DNA from 3 places in the Plantactinospora veratri genome. Region 2 is predicted to be linked to each of the others. Evidence: riboswitches for the same ligand, from Rfam matches in the RefSeq annotation. Region 2 holds a riboswitch; each other region holds the start of a gene.
The links. A riboswitch is a leader RNA that binds a small molecule or an ion and turns the genes downstream of it on or off. The one in region 2 is predicted to bind cyclic di-AMP.
Positions count from the first base shown of each region.

Region 1: it holds a riboswitch for cyclic di-AMP, as region 2 does, so the genes downstream of both, V1634_RS01340 (coiled-coil domain-containing protein) here and V1634_RS05585 (coiled-coil domain-containing protein) in region 2, are expected to answer to the same signal.
Region 3: it holds a riboswitch for cyclic di-AMP, as region 2 does, so the genes downstream of both, V1634_RS09645 (coiled-coil domain-containing protein) here and V1634_RS05585 (coiled-coil domain-containing protein) in region 2, are expected to answer to the same signal.

Region 1 is NZ_JAZGQL010000001.1:301,457-306,421, forward strand. Features, by position in the region: gene V1634_RS01335 (glycoside hydrolase family 65 protein) at 1-2,213, shown strand, start outside; gene V1634_RS01340 (coiled-coil domain-containing protein) at 2,276-3,304, opposite strand; cyclic di-AMP (ydaO/yuaA leader) riboswitch at 3,308-3,438, opposite strand; gene V1634_RS01345 (cupin domain-containing protein) at 3,616-4,080, opposite strand; gene V1634_RS01350 (RrF2 family transcriptional regulator) at 4,191-4,667, shown strand; gene V1634_RS01355 (winged helix-turn-helix domain-containing protein) at 4,719-4,943, opposite strand.
Region 2 is NZ_JAZGQL010000004.1:158,870-163,834, reverse strand. Features, by position in the region: gene V1634_RS05595 (TrmH family RNA methyltransferase) at 1-621, shown strand, start outside; gene V1634_RS05590 (O-acetyl-ADP-ribose deacetylase) at 624-1,139, opposite strand; gene V1634_RS05585 (coiled-coil domain-containing protein) at 1,237-2,259, opposite strand; cyclic di-AMP (ydaO/yuaA leader) riboswitch at 2,263-2,396, opposite strand; gene V1634_RS05580 (SDR family oxidoreductase) at 2,652-3,680, opposite strand; gene V1634_RS05575 (polysaccharide deacetylase family protein) at 3,897-4,634, shown strand; gene V1634_RS05570 (glycosyltransferase family 2 protein) at 4,737-4,965, opposite strand, start outside.
Region 3 is NZ_JAZGQL010000006.1:48,717-53,681, reverse strand. Features, by position in the region: gene V1634_RS09655 (ABC transporter permease) at 1-1,278, shown strand, start outside; gene V1634_RS09650 (cation diffusion facilitator family transporter) at 1,362-2,276, shown strand; cyclic di-AMP (ydaO/yuaA leader) riboswitch at 2,524-2,651, shown strand; gene V1634_RS09645 (coiled-coil domain-containing protein) at 2,757-3,761, shown strand; gene V1634_RS09640 (cellulose-binding domain-containing protein) at 3,836-4,965, opposite strand, start outside.

The sequences.
Region 1 (4,965 bases), on a different contig from region 2:
CGTACCTGAACTCCTTCTACGAGCTGCGGCCGCTGCCGTACGCGGAGGCGGGTTACGGCTTCCCCGAGTCGGGCCAGACGATCGTCAACGTCACCAACGGCAAGCCGATCCGGCTGCTCGTCGACGACGAGCCCTTCGACGTCCGGTACGGCGAACTGCTCAGCCACGAGCGGGTGCTCGACCTGCGCGGCGGCACCCTGCAACGGTCGGTCGAGTGGCGCTCCCCGGCCGGGCGTACGGTGCGGATCTGCTCGACCCGGCTGGTCTCGTTCACCCAGCGCTCCATCGCCGCGATCGAATACCGGGTGGAGCCGGTCGACGGCCCGATGCGGTTGATCATCCAGTCGGAACTGGTCGCCAACGAGCAGCTTCCGGCGCAGAGCCGCGATCCCCGGGTGGCGGCGGTGCTGGAGTCGCCGTTGCAGTCCGAGGAGCAGCTCGTGCACAGCGACGGCGCGCTGCTGATCCACCGCACCAAGGCGAGCGGGCTGCGGGTGGCCGTCTCGATGAGCCACGAGGTGTACGGGCCGGAACGCAAGCTGGTCGGCACGGAGGCGTACGAGGACTGGGCCCGGACCACCGTCACCTCGGTGATCAAGCCGGGTGAGCAGCTCCGTCTGGTCAAGTTCGTCGCGTACGGCTGGTCGAGCCGCCGGTCCCGCCCGGCGCTGCGCGACCAGGTGGCGGCGGCGCTGGCCGGCGCCAAGTTCTCCGGCTGGGACGGGCTCTGCACCGAGCAGCGCAGCTATCTCGACACCTTCTGGGACGACTCCGACGTGCGGGTGGAGGGCGATCCGGAGGTGCAGCAGGCGGTCCGGTTCGGTCTCTTCCACGTGCTACAGGCCGGCGCCCGGGCCGAGCTGCGGCCGATCGCGGCGAAGGGCCTGACCGGGCCGGGCTACGACGGGCACGCGTTCTGGGACACCGAGACGTTCGTACTCCCGGTGCTGACCTACACCCTGCCGTCGGCGGTCGCCTCCGCGCTGCGCTGGCGGCACTCCACCCTGCACCTGGCCCAGGAGCGGGCCCGGACGCTGGGCCTGCGCGGCGCCGCCTTCCCGTGGCGGACCATCCGGGGTCAGGAGACCTCGGCGTACTGGCCGGCCGGGACGGCCGGGTTCCACATCGCGGCCGACATCGCCGACGCGGTACGCCGGTACGTGCAGGCGACCGACGACGAGCAGTTCGAACGCGAGGTCGGGCTGGAACTGCTGGTCGAGACCGCCCGACTCTGGCGCTCGCTGGGGCACCACGACCGGCACGGCCGGTTCCACCTCGACGGGGTGACCGGGCCGGACGAGTACACGGCGGTGAAGAACGACAACGTCTACACCAACCTGATGGCCCAGCGGAACCTGCTGGCAGCCGCCGACGCCGCCGCCCGGCACGGCGAGGAGGCGTGGAAGCTGGGCGTCGACGACGAGGAGACCGCCGCCTGGCGGGACGCCGCGCACGACATGCACATACCGTACGACCCGGAGCTGGGCGTGCACCCGCAGGTGGAGGGCTTCACCCGCTTCCAGGAGTGGGACTTCGGGGGCACCCCGCCGGAGCAGTACCCGCTGCTGCTCAACTACCCCTACTTCGACCTGTACCGCAAACAGGTGATCAAGCAGGCCGACCTGGTGCTGGCGATGCACTGGCGCGGCGACGCGTTCAGCGACGAGGAGAAGGCGGCGAACTTCGCCTACTACGAGCGGCGTACGGTCCGCGACTCGTCCCTGTCGGCCTGCACCCAGGCGGTGCTGGCGGCCGAGACCGGGCACCTCGAACTCGCGCACGACTATCTGGGCGAGGCGGCCCTGATGGACCTGCACGACCTCAACCAGAACACCCGGGACGGCGTGCACGTCGCCTCCCTGGCCGGGGCGTGGATCGCCCTGGTGGCCGGGTTCGGCGGGATGCGCGACCACACCGCGACGCTCTCCTTCGCACCCCGGTTGCCGAGCCGGATCGACCGGCTGGAGTTCTCGCTCCGCTACCGGGGCGTGCACCTGCGGGTCGACGTACGGCCGCACGAGGCGACGTACGAGCTGCGCGACGGCGAGCCGGACGACGCCCTCGAGCTGCTGCACCACGGGGAGAAGGTCCGGATCACCTGCCTGGAGTCGGTGACCCGGCCGATCCCGCCGGCCCGCCCGACCGGTCCGCAGCCCGCCCAGCCGGCCGGCCGCGCCCCGGTCCGCCGCACCCCGGAGAGCGAACCCAGCTGACCGTCCCACCTCGACGGTCCACTCCGACAGGCCAGGGGTGGACCGGGGCGTGGCGGCTCGGCTCAGACCAGCGACAGGTGTACGTGGTTGGTGTGGTCGCTGGACGGGTCGCCGTGTGCGCCGCCGTACGACTTCCAGCCGATCGTCGGCAACCAGATCTGCCGGTACCAGATCACGTACAGCACCCCGAGCCGGTCGGCGTTGCGGACGAAGAACGCGGCGAGGTTGTTGCCGTACGTCCGGTCGGCGCCGGTGGCGGCACCCCGGAAGCCGCCCGCCTCGGCGGAGAAGTCGCAGGCCCGCCCCTTCGGGTGCTCGTACGGCCCACCGGAGCGGTAGCAGCCGGTGAAGCGGCCGAACCCGGCCCGGCGTGCCTCGGTGTAGGCGTGCAGGGTGCGTGGCGTGACGCAGCCCGTGGTGGTCGGGTCGGGCTGGCTGCACGACTGTGGTGGCCAGGAGCCGTCGGCGGCGCGCGGCGCGGGTCGGGCCACCGGTGAGCTGGCGCTGACGAAGCCTCCGGTGGAGGCGCCGCCGACCTGGGCCAGCGCCCGCTCGGCGGCCTGCTTCTGCCGCAGCATGATGGCGAGTTGGCGGCGTTCCTCGACCACCTCGGCGTCGAGGGCCTGCTTCGCTCGGGCGGCCCGCTCCCGGGCCTGGCTGAGTGCGCGCAGTACGTCGTTGTCCCGCAGGGCCACCGCCTCCAGGCCACGGGCGCGCTCCAGGAGTTCGTCGGCCGAGCCGCTGTGCAGCAGTACCAGCACCGGGCCGATCCGACCGGTCTGGTACGCCGTCCGGGCCACCTGTTCCACCCGGGGCCGCAACTGCGCGATCCGTTCCTCGACCCGGCGTAGCTCGGCGACGATCCTCGCCTGCCGGGCTTTCGCGTTGGCCAGCGCGTTCCTGGCCTGTAGGTAGCCTCGGCCGGTCGATTCGAGCACGTCCCGCAGGAGCGGGGTGTCGCCTTCGTCGCCGAGGACGGCGGGGCTGTTCGCCTCCGCGACGCCGGGCCGGAAAGCTGCCCCGGCGAGCGCGCCGAACGTGGCGAGCAGGGCCAGGGCCAGCGGAAACCGCCGACGTGTGGATCCCGTCATGCATGTCCCTCCGTCGCCCGCCTACCGAGTTAGCTGACGGGTTCGGGACGGAACAAGTCCCTACCGCGGTTGCGGACTCACCCCACCTACCTGGGTCCCCGGTTCACCCGAAGGTGATTCGGCGGCGGTCACGCCGGCGCGGAGGGGTGCGCCACCGGGCGAAACCGGGGTCAGCTTACCTGATCAACTAGGTCGAACAGGTGGATTTCGGAGCGACCCGGCGTGGAAGTTGTGCCGATCGTCGACTCCGGGCCGGGCGGCTACCTGCGGCCGCCCGGCCCGGTCCCGGCTGAGGTCAGCTCATGTCGTGGTCAGCCGCGCGCCGCCCACACCGGACTGTCCACGTAGTGGTTGTCGTAGCGGTCCTGGGTCTCGCCGACCTCCTGCCAGGTGGCTTCGCCCCGGTGCACCCGGTCGAGGAGCCGGTAGTAGTCGAACCGCGGCCTGCCGGGGGTGATCACGACGAGGAAGTCGGCGTCCTGACCGGCGGCGGGGGCGAAGGCGTGCGGGGTGTTCGGCGCAACGAAGAGCGTGTCTCCCTTGTGCAGGGTGTGCAGCGCGTCGCCGACGAGCATTTCGAGGGCGCCGTCGATAACGAAGAACAGCTCGCCGGAGCGGGTGTGCAGGTGCGGCGGGGCGCCGTCGGTGCCGCTCTTGAGCAGGGTGCGGTTGCTGGTCAGGGTGCCGCCAGTGTGCTCGGGGTCGAGTAGCAGGGTGATCACGCTGGTCGGGTCGCTCTCCAGAACCTCGGCTTCGGCTGCGCGTACCAGGGTCATTGTCGGCTCCTTCGTCGTCCGCTGATTCCTGGACATTACGAGTCCAGGATCAGGTCGCGCTAGCGATCATGACCGGCGTCACAAGTTCTGGACATGTAGAGTCCAGGACTATGCGGATGAGCCAGGGCGTCGAATGGGCCCTCCACACGTGCCTCAACCTGAGCTGGCTGGACGACCCGGTGCCGACCGGTACGCTCGCGGCGTTCTACGAGCTGCCGCCGGCCTACCTGAACAAGCAGCTCCAGGCCCTGGTCCGGGCCGGGATCCTGGTCTCGACCTCGGGGCCGCGCGGGGGCTTCCGGCTGGCCCGGGCCCCGGAGGCGGTCTCCCTGCTGGACATCGTCGCCGCGATCGAGGGCCCGGAGGAGCTGTTCCGGTGCGACGAGATCCTCCGCAAGGGGCCGGGGGAGCATGCCGGCGTCGACTATCGACAGTCCTGCGCGTTCGCCCAGGCAATGCGTGGCGCCGAGCTGGCCTGGCGACGGGAGCTGGCCGGCAAGAGCGTGGCGGACGTCCGGGCCGACGTCGAGCACGGGCACCCCGAGGCCCCGGCCAACACCCGGACCAGGATCGCGGAACTGCGCTAGCGCGGTCTTCGGTCACTTATGCGGGCGCCACGACGTGCGGTGGGCGAGCGGTTACGTCCCCGGTTCCCGTACGTACACGCCCTTGCCCTGATGGCCGACGATCAGCCCGGCCTCCCGCAACACCAGCATCGCGTTCCGGACGGCGGTGTTGCTGGCGTTGTACTGGGCGCGCAGTTCGGACACCGATGGCAGCTTGTCGCCGGGCTTGAGTTCACCGGAGGCGATCTTCGCTCTGATGTCGGCGACGATCCGGGTGTAGATGGGCTCGATCGGCATGGTGGAAAGCTCTCTGCTTGGC
Region 2 (4,965 bases):
CGTACCGTCCGGGGCGCTCGTCCCGGGTCGCGGCGTCCGGCGGTACTGCTGGTCGGGCCCGGCGACCACGTCGAGGCGGGCAGCACGCTGCGCTCGGCCGCCGCGTTCGGCTGGCAGACGGTGGGGCTGGACGACCGGGCGAGGGTGTGGTGGGGCACGCCCCGCCCGGTACGCACCGAGGCCCGGGCCGCCGCCCGCAGCGCCCGCAACCCGCTGCGGGTGGTACCGCTGCCGGCGCAGCCGCCGTTGCCGGCCCGACGGGTGGTGGTCGCCGGGCTGCACGTCACCGGTCCGGCGCTGCACCGGGTCGACCTGACGGGCGGCCCGGAGACCCTGCTGGTGATTCCGGACGAGCAGGCGACCGGGCTGCCCGAACAGTGGCGACGGCTCGGCCCGAGGGTGGAGTTCGCCCGGCTGGAGGTGCCGGCGGCGAACGTGCCGTACCGGTACCGGCTGGTCGCGGCGATCGTGCTCGCCGAGGTCGCCCGGCAGCTCGGTACCCGTACGCCCGGACGCCCCGGCCCGGCACCCCGGCAGCGCCCCCGCTACGACAGCGCGCTCGCCCTGGTCGACTCCCCGGACGCCGAACTGGTCACCCCGGCGGAACTGGAGTCGTACTGAGATCAGGCGGGATCGGTGCCGTCGAGGGCCGCCTGGATCAGGCCCCGGGTCTTCTCGTCGAAGGCGACCAGTCGGATCGACTCGACCGCCGACGGTGTGGAGCGGAGCGTCCGCACCGCTATCCGCGCCGCCCGGTCGGCCGGGAACCCGTAGACCCCGGTGGCGATGGCCGGGAAGGCCAGGCTGCGCGCGCCCACCTCGTCGGCGACCGCCAGGCAGCGGCGGTAGCAGGAGGCCAGCACCTCGGCTTCGCCGTACTCGCCGCCCTCCCAGACCGGGCCGACGGTGTGGATGACATGCCGGACCGGCGGGTCGAGGTCGAACGCCGGGGTCGCCACCGCCTCGCCGGGTGGGCAGGGGGCGATCGCCCCGCCCGCCTCGGCCAGCCGGGGACCGGCCGCCCGATGGATGGCACCGTCCACACCGCCGCCGCCCAGCAGCGACTCGTTGGCGGCGGTGACGATCGCGTCCGCGTGCTCCCGGGTGATGTCGCCCAGGACGACTTCGATGCTGGCCACCCGCCGATGATGCCAGTCGGCGCCGCGACCTGTCCGCACAATGCCACCGCCCCGCCACCTGAGCGGACAGGTGACGGGGCGGTGGCGTTGGCTCGGGCTACAGCATCGAGACGTGCACGTGGTCGGTGTGGTCACTCGGACCGCTGTAGGAACTCCAGCCCTCGTCCGGGAACCAGATCTCCTTGTACCAGATCACGTAGAGGATGCCGAGCCGGTCCGCGTTGCGGATCAGGAACGCGGCCAGGTCGTTGCCGTACTTCATCTGGTCGTCGTTGGCGGCCCGGCTGAACCCGGAGTTGCGCAGCGACCAGTCACATGCGCGGCCCTTCGGATGCTCGAACGGCCCACCGGGCCGGAAGCAGCCGACGAACCTCTTGAAGCCCGCCCGGCGCACCTCGTTGTACATGTGGAGCGTCCGGGCGGTGATGCAGCCGCTGGTGGTCGGGTCCTTCTTGTTGCACGGCAGCCCGGGGAAGCCGTCCGCCATCCCCGGCCCCGGCCGGGCGACCGGCGAGGTGGCCGCCACCAGCCCCTTGTCGGGGCGCGAGTTGCCGCCCACCAGGGCGAGCGCCTTCTTCGCGTCCGACTGCTGCTTCTTGATGATCTTCTCTTGCGCGGCCTGCTTGGCGACCTCCTCGTCGATCGCCTTCTTGGCCGCGCCGACCTCGTTGCGCGCCTGGTTGAGCGCCCGGAGCTTGCTGTTGTTGAACAGGTTCAGCTCGTTGAGCGCCGAGGCCCGCTCGATGAACGAGTTCGACGAGGAGTCGGACGAGTTGTTGGTCAGCAGCATCGAGATGGCGCTGAGCTTGCCGCTGCGGTAGGACTCGGCCGCGATCTGGCTCGCCTCCGGCGTGAGCGCCGCCAGCCTGGCCTCCGCCTGCTTCAACTGGTTGCCGAGCTGCTGCTGCCGCCGCTGGGACTTGGTGCGTTCGGCCTTCGCCTCGGCGAGCCGCTTGCCGGCGCTGGCGAGCACGTCTCCGAGCACCGGCGAGTCGGCCTCCTCCTGGGGGGCCGGTTTCGGCGCGGGTGCCGCCGACGCCTCCGACGGGACCACGACCAGAGCTGCGGCGGTGAGCAGTGCCAGGGCAGTCGCCAGCCTTCGGCGTAGGGGTGCCCTCACATGTATCCCTTCCGTCGGCCGCCGACCGGGTTAGCTGACGGGTTCGGGATGGAAGTGGTCCCTACCGCTCGCGCGGATTCACCCCAGGGGTACGTGGGTCCCCGGCTCGCCGTGTGGCGATTAGGCGGCGATCAGCGCCGGCACCACTCGGTATCCGGCGGCTATGAACGGCAGACAGCATACCCGGTTTCACTTCCCGAATGGCAAGACCCGTTCGCAGGCAAAAGCGTTGCCAGGCAACGACTATCAGTAATCACGGCGCGTCAGACGCATCGAAGGTCATGCTTTGTCCACCATTATCGACTAGCTGCTGTCGGCTATTTACCAAGCGCGTTGTCAGCCGTCTGACGTGCGGAAACGTGTCCAGGTTGGTCGGTGGCGTGATTCTCCGGTCACCGTCGGCGCCAAGGCGTTGTGCCGAACAGCACACCGGCCACCGTACCGGCCGAGAGCAGACCCGCCGTCACCGCGCCCCGGTGCTGGGACAGCCAGAGTTGCGGACTCCGTGTGCGATACGGCGTGTCGAACGAGCCGTGCGCGCCCGGGTCCACCCCGGTGCCGTCGTCGACCGGGTGCCACAGGTTGGCCGGTCGACCCCGCTCGGCCGGCTGCTCCGTCTGCTGGCCGGAGTATCCCGTCCGGGCCAGATACCGGTCGAGCAGCCCGGGCACCAGCCGGTTGCCGAGGATGGTGCCGACCGTCGAGGCACCGACCCAGTACTCCCGCCGGCCCGGCCGGTCGGCCGCGTGCACGATGGCCCGGGCCGCGAGTTCGGGCTGGTAGATCGGTGGCACCGGCTGGGCGCGGTTGCGCAGCCGGGACAGTACCCAGTCGAACTGCGGGGTGTTCAGCGCCGGCAGGTGCACCATGGTGAGCCGGACCGGACTCCGGTCGTGCAGCAGTTCGCAGCGCAGCGACTCGGTGAAGCCCGCGATGGCGTGCTTCGCGCCGCAGTACGCGGACTGGAGCGGGATCGACCGGTAGGCCAGTGCCGACCCGACCTGCACGATCGTGCCGCTCCCGCGCGGCAGCATCCGGTCGAGGGCGGCCCGGGTGCCGTGGACGTACCCGAGATAGCAGACCTCGGTCACCCGCCGGAACTCCTCCGGTCCGATCTCCTTGAAGGGCGCGAACACCGAGACGATGGCGTTGTTGACCCAGAGGTCGATCGGCCCGAGTTCGCTGGTCGCCCGGTCCGCCGCCGCCTCCACCTGGTGGTGGTCCGCCACGTCGGTCTCGATCGGCAGCGCCACGCCCCCGGCCGCCCGGACGTCCTCGGCCGCGCCGCGAAGACCGGTACCGCCCCGGGCCAGCAGGGCGAGCCGCATCTCCCGGCGGGCCAGCAGCCGGGCCGTGGCGCGACCCACCCCGGCACTCGCTCCGGTGATCACCGCTACCCGCGCCGCAGGTCGCCCCCGCATCCGCTCCCCCGTCCCGAACCTCCCCGGTCGCCCGCGCCGGCTACCCGGCCGACGCCCCGGCAAACGCCGGGACGCTTCCGGAGCAGGCCGCCACGTGGCAACCGGAGTGACCGGCCCGGGCACCCGTCCGGGTGAGGATGAACCCCGGCCGGGCGGGTAACCGCGTCCGCGACGGTGCGGCGGGCGGAGCGAATGGTGCGGCGGGCGGAGGAACGAGTGCGCGGACGCGCGGTACCGGCGACGGCCGTCGGTGCCGCGTTGGCCGCCCAGGTGGTGCCGGCCGTGTTGGCCGCCCAGGTGGTGCCGGCCGTGACGGTGCTGCCCGGGGTACGGCTGCGGTTCTTTCCCCGGCTGAGCGGACGCGGCTCGCCGGGGCACGTCGCGCTCACCTTCGACGACGGCCCCGACCCGGCCTCCACCCCGCTCTTCGTCGAGACCCTCGCCGCGCACCGGACCCGGGCGACCTTCTTCCTGCTGGGGTCGATGCTGGCCCGCGCACCGGAACTCGGGCTGGATCTCGTCGCCGCCGGGCACGAGGTGGCGGTGCACGGCTGGGCACACCGGAATCTGCTCCTCCGGGGCCCGCACGCCACCTATCGCGACCTGGCCCGGACCCGCGAGCTGGTCGGAGCGGTGACCGGGCGGGTACCCCGGTTCTTCCGCCCGCCGTACGGGGTGCTCAGCGCCGCCGCCCTGATCGCCGCGCGCCGGCTGGACCTGACCCCGGTGCTCTGGACCTGCTGGGGGCGGGACTGGACCCGGTCGGCGACCCCCTCCTCGGTACTCGACACGCTGCGCGACGGGTTGGCCGGCGGCGGCACGGTACTGCTGCACGACTCCGACTGCACCTCCGCGCCGGGGTCCTGGCGGGCCAGCCTCGCCGCCCTGCCCCACCTGCTCGAGGAGTGCCTTCGCCGGGGTTGGCGGGTCGGGCCGCTCGGCGAACACGGCTGATCCGCCGGCCCGCCGCCTGCGCCGCCCGGGTCGGTCGCCCGCGGTACCCGCGCCCGCCGCCCTGGGCGCCGCGCCCGCCGCCCGGGCCCGTGCCCGGTGGGTTCAGCCCAGCCGGTCGGTCAACTCGCCGGGTACCGCCTCGACCCGGCTGCCGGGCACGGCCACCGGGGCCGAGCCGCCGGCACCGGCCGTCGACCGTGTCCCGGCGAGCGGATGCCGGACCCGGGTCACCACGCCGACGTGTGCCCGCCGCGCGGCCTGGAGCGCGGCGAACAGCCCGTACGCTCCGCGACCGACCAGCCGGTGCTTGAGCCCGACAGCGCCGCCCGGC
Region 3 (4,965 bases), on a different contig from region 2:
GTCGGGCTGCCGCTCGCCTTTCCCGGGCTGCCGCTGGTGCTCGGCGGCGGCATGGTCGCCTTCCTCGGCGCGGTGGTGGCGGCCCCGCTGCTGGTGCCCCGGGCGGTCCGGCTGGTCGGCTGGCTGCCGGCCCGGCTCTTCGGTCCGGTGGTACGGCTGGCGGTGGCGAACGCCCGGCGCAATCCCCGGCGGGCGGCGGCGACCAGCACCGCGCTGACCATCGGGGTGGCCCTGATGGCGATGTTCAGCGTGCTGCTGGCGACCGCCCAGGAGCAGGCCGGACGCGAGCTGTCCGAGAACTTCCCGGTCGACTTCGTGCTGGACCGGGTCCGCACCGACGGCTCGCCGGCGGCGGTACGCGGCCCGCTGCCGCCGGGACTGGCACAGCGGCTGCGCCCCGATCCGGCGTTCGGCACCGTCGCCGAGGTGCGCCTGGCCAGCTCGCCGCTGGACGGGCGAATCCGGATCTGGGCGGTACCGCCGGAACGGCTGCACGGGCCGATCCGTCCCGAGGTGACCGCCGGCAGCCTGGCCGGGCTGGCACCGGGGACGGTGGCGGTGAGCCGGCAGCTCGCCGCCGACCGGGGCGTCGGGGTCGGCGACCGGATCGCCCTCGGCCTCGGCCCACCCGGGCCGCTGACAGTGGTGGCGGTCTACGACGACTCCCCGGTCGACGGTGCCGCCCTGGTCTCCTGGGCGTCGTTCACCGCCGCGTACGGCCCCGGGGAGCCGGACCGGCTCCTGGTCGACCTCGCCCCGGGGGTGTCGACGGCGACGGGCCGGCAGGCGCTGGACGCGGCCCTGGCCGACCAGCCGGCGGTCCGGGTACGCGGCCTCGCCGACCAGGCCGACGCGCTCGCCCGTACCCTCGACGAGCTGTTGGGGATCTTCGCCGCCCTGCTCGGCATGTCGGTGTTGATCGCCGTGCTGGGCATCGGCAACACGCTCGCGCTCTCGGTCGTCGAACGCCGCCGCGAGTCGGCGACGATCCGGGCGCTGGGCCTGTCCCGCCGGCAGTTGGCCACCATGCTGCTGACCGAGGCGGCCCTGGCCGGCGCGGTCGGGGCACTGTCCGGAACCGCCCTCGGGCTCGGCCTCGGCTGGACGGCCGCGCTGGGGTTGATCAGCGGGTACGGGCACGGGCTGCCGGCCGTACCCGTCGGGCAGCTCGCCCTCTGCGCCGCGCTGGCCGCCTCGGCGGCGGTGCTGGCCAGCCTCCCGCCGGCCCGGCGGGCCGCCCGGGCGCCGATCGCGGCCACCCTCGGCGACGAGGGATAGCCGGTCCGGTCGTTTTCCGGCTGCGACGACGTCACCGGCCGGCAGTATCGACAGCGGGGGCGACCGGGGCGGAAGGAGGGGCGTTGGGGGCCGGGCACGACCACGGGGGGCGGTTGACCTGGGCGGCGGAGCGGCACCGGGGACGGCTCTGGGCGGCCTTCGGGCTGCTCGCCGTCCTGATGGTGGTCGAGACGGTCGGCGCGCTGGTCACCGGCTCGCTGGCGCTGCTCTCCGACGCCGGGCACATGTTCACCGACGTGCTCGGGATCGGGATGGCGCTGGCCGCGATCACGGCGGCCCGGCGGGCGGTCGGTGACCCGCAGCGGACCTTCGGCCTCTACCGCCTCGAGGTGCTGGCGGCGCTGGCCAACGCGGTACTGCTGTTCGGGGTGGCGCTCTACGTGCTGGTCGAGGCGGTACGCCGGTTCGACGACCCGCCCCGGGTGGCGGCCGGCCCGATGCTGGTGGTGGCCACCCTCGGCCTGCTGGCCAACGCCGCCGCCTTCGGCCTGCTCCGGGCCGGGGCGCGGGAGAGCATCAACCTGCGCGGCGCCTATCTGGAGGTGCTCGGGGACCTGCTCAACTCGGTGGGGGTGATCGTCGCCGCCGTGGTGATCATCGTCACCGGCTGGCGCTGGGCCGATCCGATCGTGGCGCTGGCGGTCGGGCTGTTCATCCTGCCCCGCACCTGGCGGCTCGGCCGCAGCGCCGTACGGATCCTGGTGCAGGCCGCGCCCGAGCACCTCGACGTGGCGGCCGTACGCACCCGGCTGGCCGGGGTGCCGGGCGTCTGCGACGTACACGACCTGCACGTCTGGACCCTCACCTCCGGGATGGAGGTGGCCTCGGCGCACCTGAGGCTGGAGCGCGACGCGGAGGTCGGTACCGTACTCGCCGCGGCCCGGTCGGCGCTGCGCGAGGACTTCCACATCTCGCACGCCACGCTCCAGGTCGAGCCGAACACCGCACCGGGGGGCTGCGGCCCCACCGACTGGTGACCGGTAGCGACGTCGCGTCACGCATGGTCAGCCCGAGACCTTCGCCTCCGGCGTCCGCCGGCCGTCGAGACTCACCGATAGTTAGCGGCATCTTAAGTTTCCGGGTAGCGCTGAACATTTTTGTCCGGATACATCCGCCCAACTAGGAAAATCGCGAATCTAACTCCGGCAACGCCACGTATCCCCGGACGGCGACTGCCGGTAAGCTCGGCTCCGGTCTCCGCCGGGCGGCGCCCTCCGGCGCCTGCGGGGACCGTCGCCTAATCGCACGCGCGAGCCGGGGAACCACGTACCAGGGGTGTATCCGCGCCAGCGGTAGGGATCTTCCGTCCCGAACCCGTCAGCTAACCCGGTCGGCGGCTGACGGAAGGACATTGTCATATGCCGTTCCTGGCACCCACCCGACAGGCTCCGGCGTCCGCGCGGAGTGCCACGAGACCGCACCGGAAGGCCGCGACCACCGCGGCCGTCGCCCTGGGCATGGTCCTCGCGGCACTCGGCGGCGCACCCGCGCAAGCGGCACCGGAGTACGCGACCCCCGGGGCGCTGGCCGCGGCACCCGGCGGCGACGACATCGACGGAGGCACGGACAGCCTGCGCGAGCAGCTCCAGGCCGCCAGCAAGGGCTATCTGGCCGCCAAGACCAAGCTGGACAACTCCGTCAAGCGGCAGAAGGAACTGACCCGGCAGCTCGCCACGCTGCGTACCGAGGTGACGACCCGGAGCGAACGGGTCTCCGAGATGGCCGGCATGGCATACCGGACCGGTCGGCTCGGGCAGGTCTCCGCGCTGCTCAACAGCGGATCTCCGACCAGCCTGGTGGACCGGGCCGCCGCACTCGACACGATCTCGGCGAACGAGAGCCGGGAGCTGCGCGGGTTGCGGGAGAGCCTGGACAAGGAGACCCAGGCCAAGGCGGCGCTCGACAAGGAGATCGGCGAGCAGCGCAAGCAGGTCGAGGTGATGGAGACCCGCAAGAAGCAGGCCGAACGGGCGCTCGCGGCGGCGAACAACAGCGGCGGCGCCGGATCGGGAGTCAGCGGCAGCGGGGGCGGGTCGGCACGACCGGCACCCCGTAACGCCGACGGCTCCTTCCCCGACGAGTCGTGCAGTCTCGACGACCCGACCACCAGCGGCTGCATCACCGCGCGCACCCTGCACGCGCTGAAGCAGGCCCAGGCGGCCGGCTTCACCCGGTTCGTCTCCTGCTTCCGCAGCGGCGGCAGCGGCGAGCACCCGAAGGGTCAGGCGTGCGACTTCGCCGCCCAGAAGAACGGGTTCGGCGGAGTGGCGACCGGCGGCGACCGGACGTACGGCAACAACCTGGCGGCGTACTTCGTGCGCAACGCCGATCGACTGGGTGTGCTGTACGTGATCTGGTTCAAGCAGATCTGGCTGCCGAGCAGCGGTTGGAAGACGTACAACGGGGGCAACGGTGACCCGTCCAGCGACCACACCAACCACGTGCACCTGTCGATGAACTGATCCACCGCGCCGCGCACCATCGTGAACCGCCGGCACCGCCCGCCACCCCTGGGCAGTGCCGGCGGTTCTCGCTTTCAGCAGCCGATCCGGGTCGAGCCGAGCGCCACGTCGTCGAACCAGAGCGTGTCCGCGCCCTCGCCGTAGCTCTCCCAGCCCAGCCGCAGGTCGGTCAGGTTGGGCCGCCAGTTCGCCCGGTTGTACCACTGCCCGTCGACGTCGTGCGTCGGCGTACCGTCGGCGGTCAGCCCGGTCACCGCGGTCCCGTTGACCCAGGTGGAGAGCCGACCCTGCGCGCCGTCCACCATGAACTCCAGGCAGGTCCACTGGTTGACCGGCAGCGGCGCGCTGAGCGCGACGCCGTTCGGGCTCTGCTCCGGCAGGGTGGCGTCGTCGGAGGCGCGGTTCCATTGCAGCGCCCGGTTCTGCCCGCCCATCCGCAGGTCACGGTTGCCGTCGGCCGCGTCCCGCATGGCCAGGAAGGTCACGTGCGAGGTCGGCAGCGCGGTGGTGTGCCGGACCCAGAGCCGGGCGTAGCGCACCGCCCCGACGCTACCCAGGTTCCGGGTGGAGCTGACGAAGACGTGGTTGCAGTAGCCGACGGCACCGTTGATGCGTACCGACCGGGTGCCCTGGTGTGCGACCGAGGTGTCGATACTGGCGGTGCCGCTGCCCGAGCAGTCCGGGTAGCTGACGGCCCAGTCGCCGGAGGGCGCGGTGCCGGTCTGGTTCTCGAAACCGTCGCAGAGCACCGCGCCGCCGCAGCCGCCGCTCGGCGGCGGGGTGGTCGGCGGTACGGTCGGCGGCGGCGTCACCGTCGGCGGGACGCTGGTTGGCGGAGTTGTCGGCGGCCTGGTCGTCGGCGGCGCCGTGCTGGGTGGAGTGGTCGGTTCGGCGCCGTTGCACGCTTCGCCGTTCAGGGTGAATCCGGTCGGTGCCGCCGAGCTGGCGGAATAGCTGCCCTGGACGCCGAATTCGGCGGAGCCGCCGGCCGGCAGCGACCCGTTCCAGGCCACGTTCCGGGCGGTGACGGTCGCGCCGGACTGGCTGACCTCGGCGTTCCAACTGCTGGTGATCCGCTGGTCACCACCGTAGGTCCAGGTCACGGTCCACCCGTTGACCGGGGTGTCCCCGGCGGTCACCCGGATGGCGGCGGTGAAGCCTCCGGTCCACTGGTTGGCCGTGTAGTCGACCAGGCAGCCGGCGG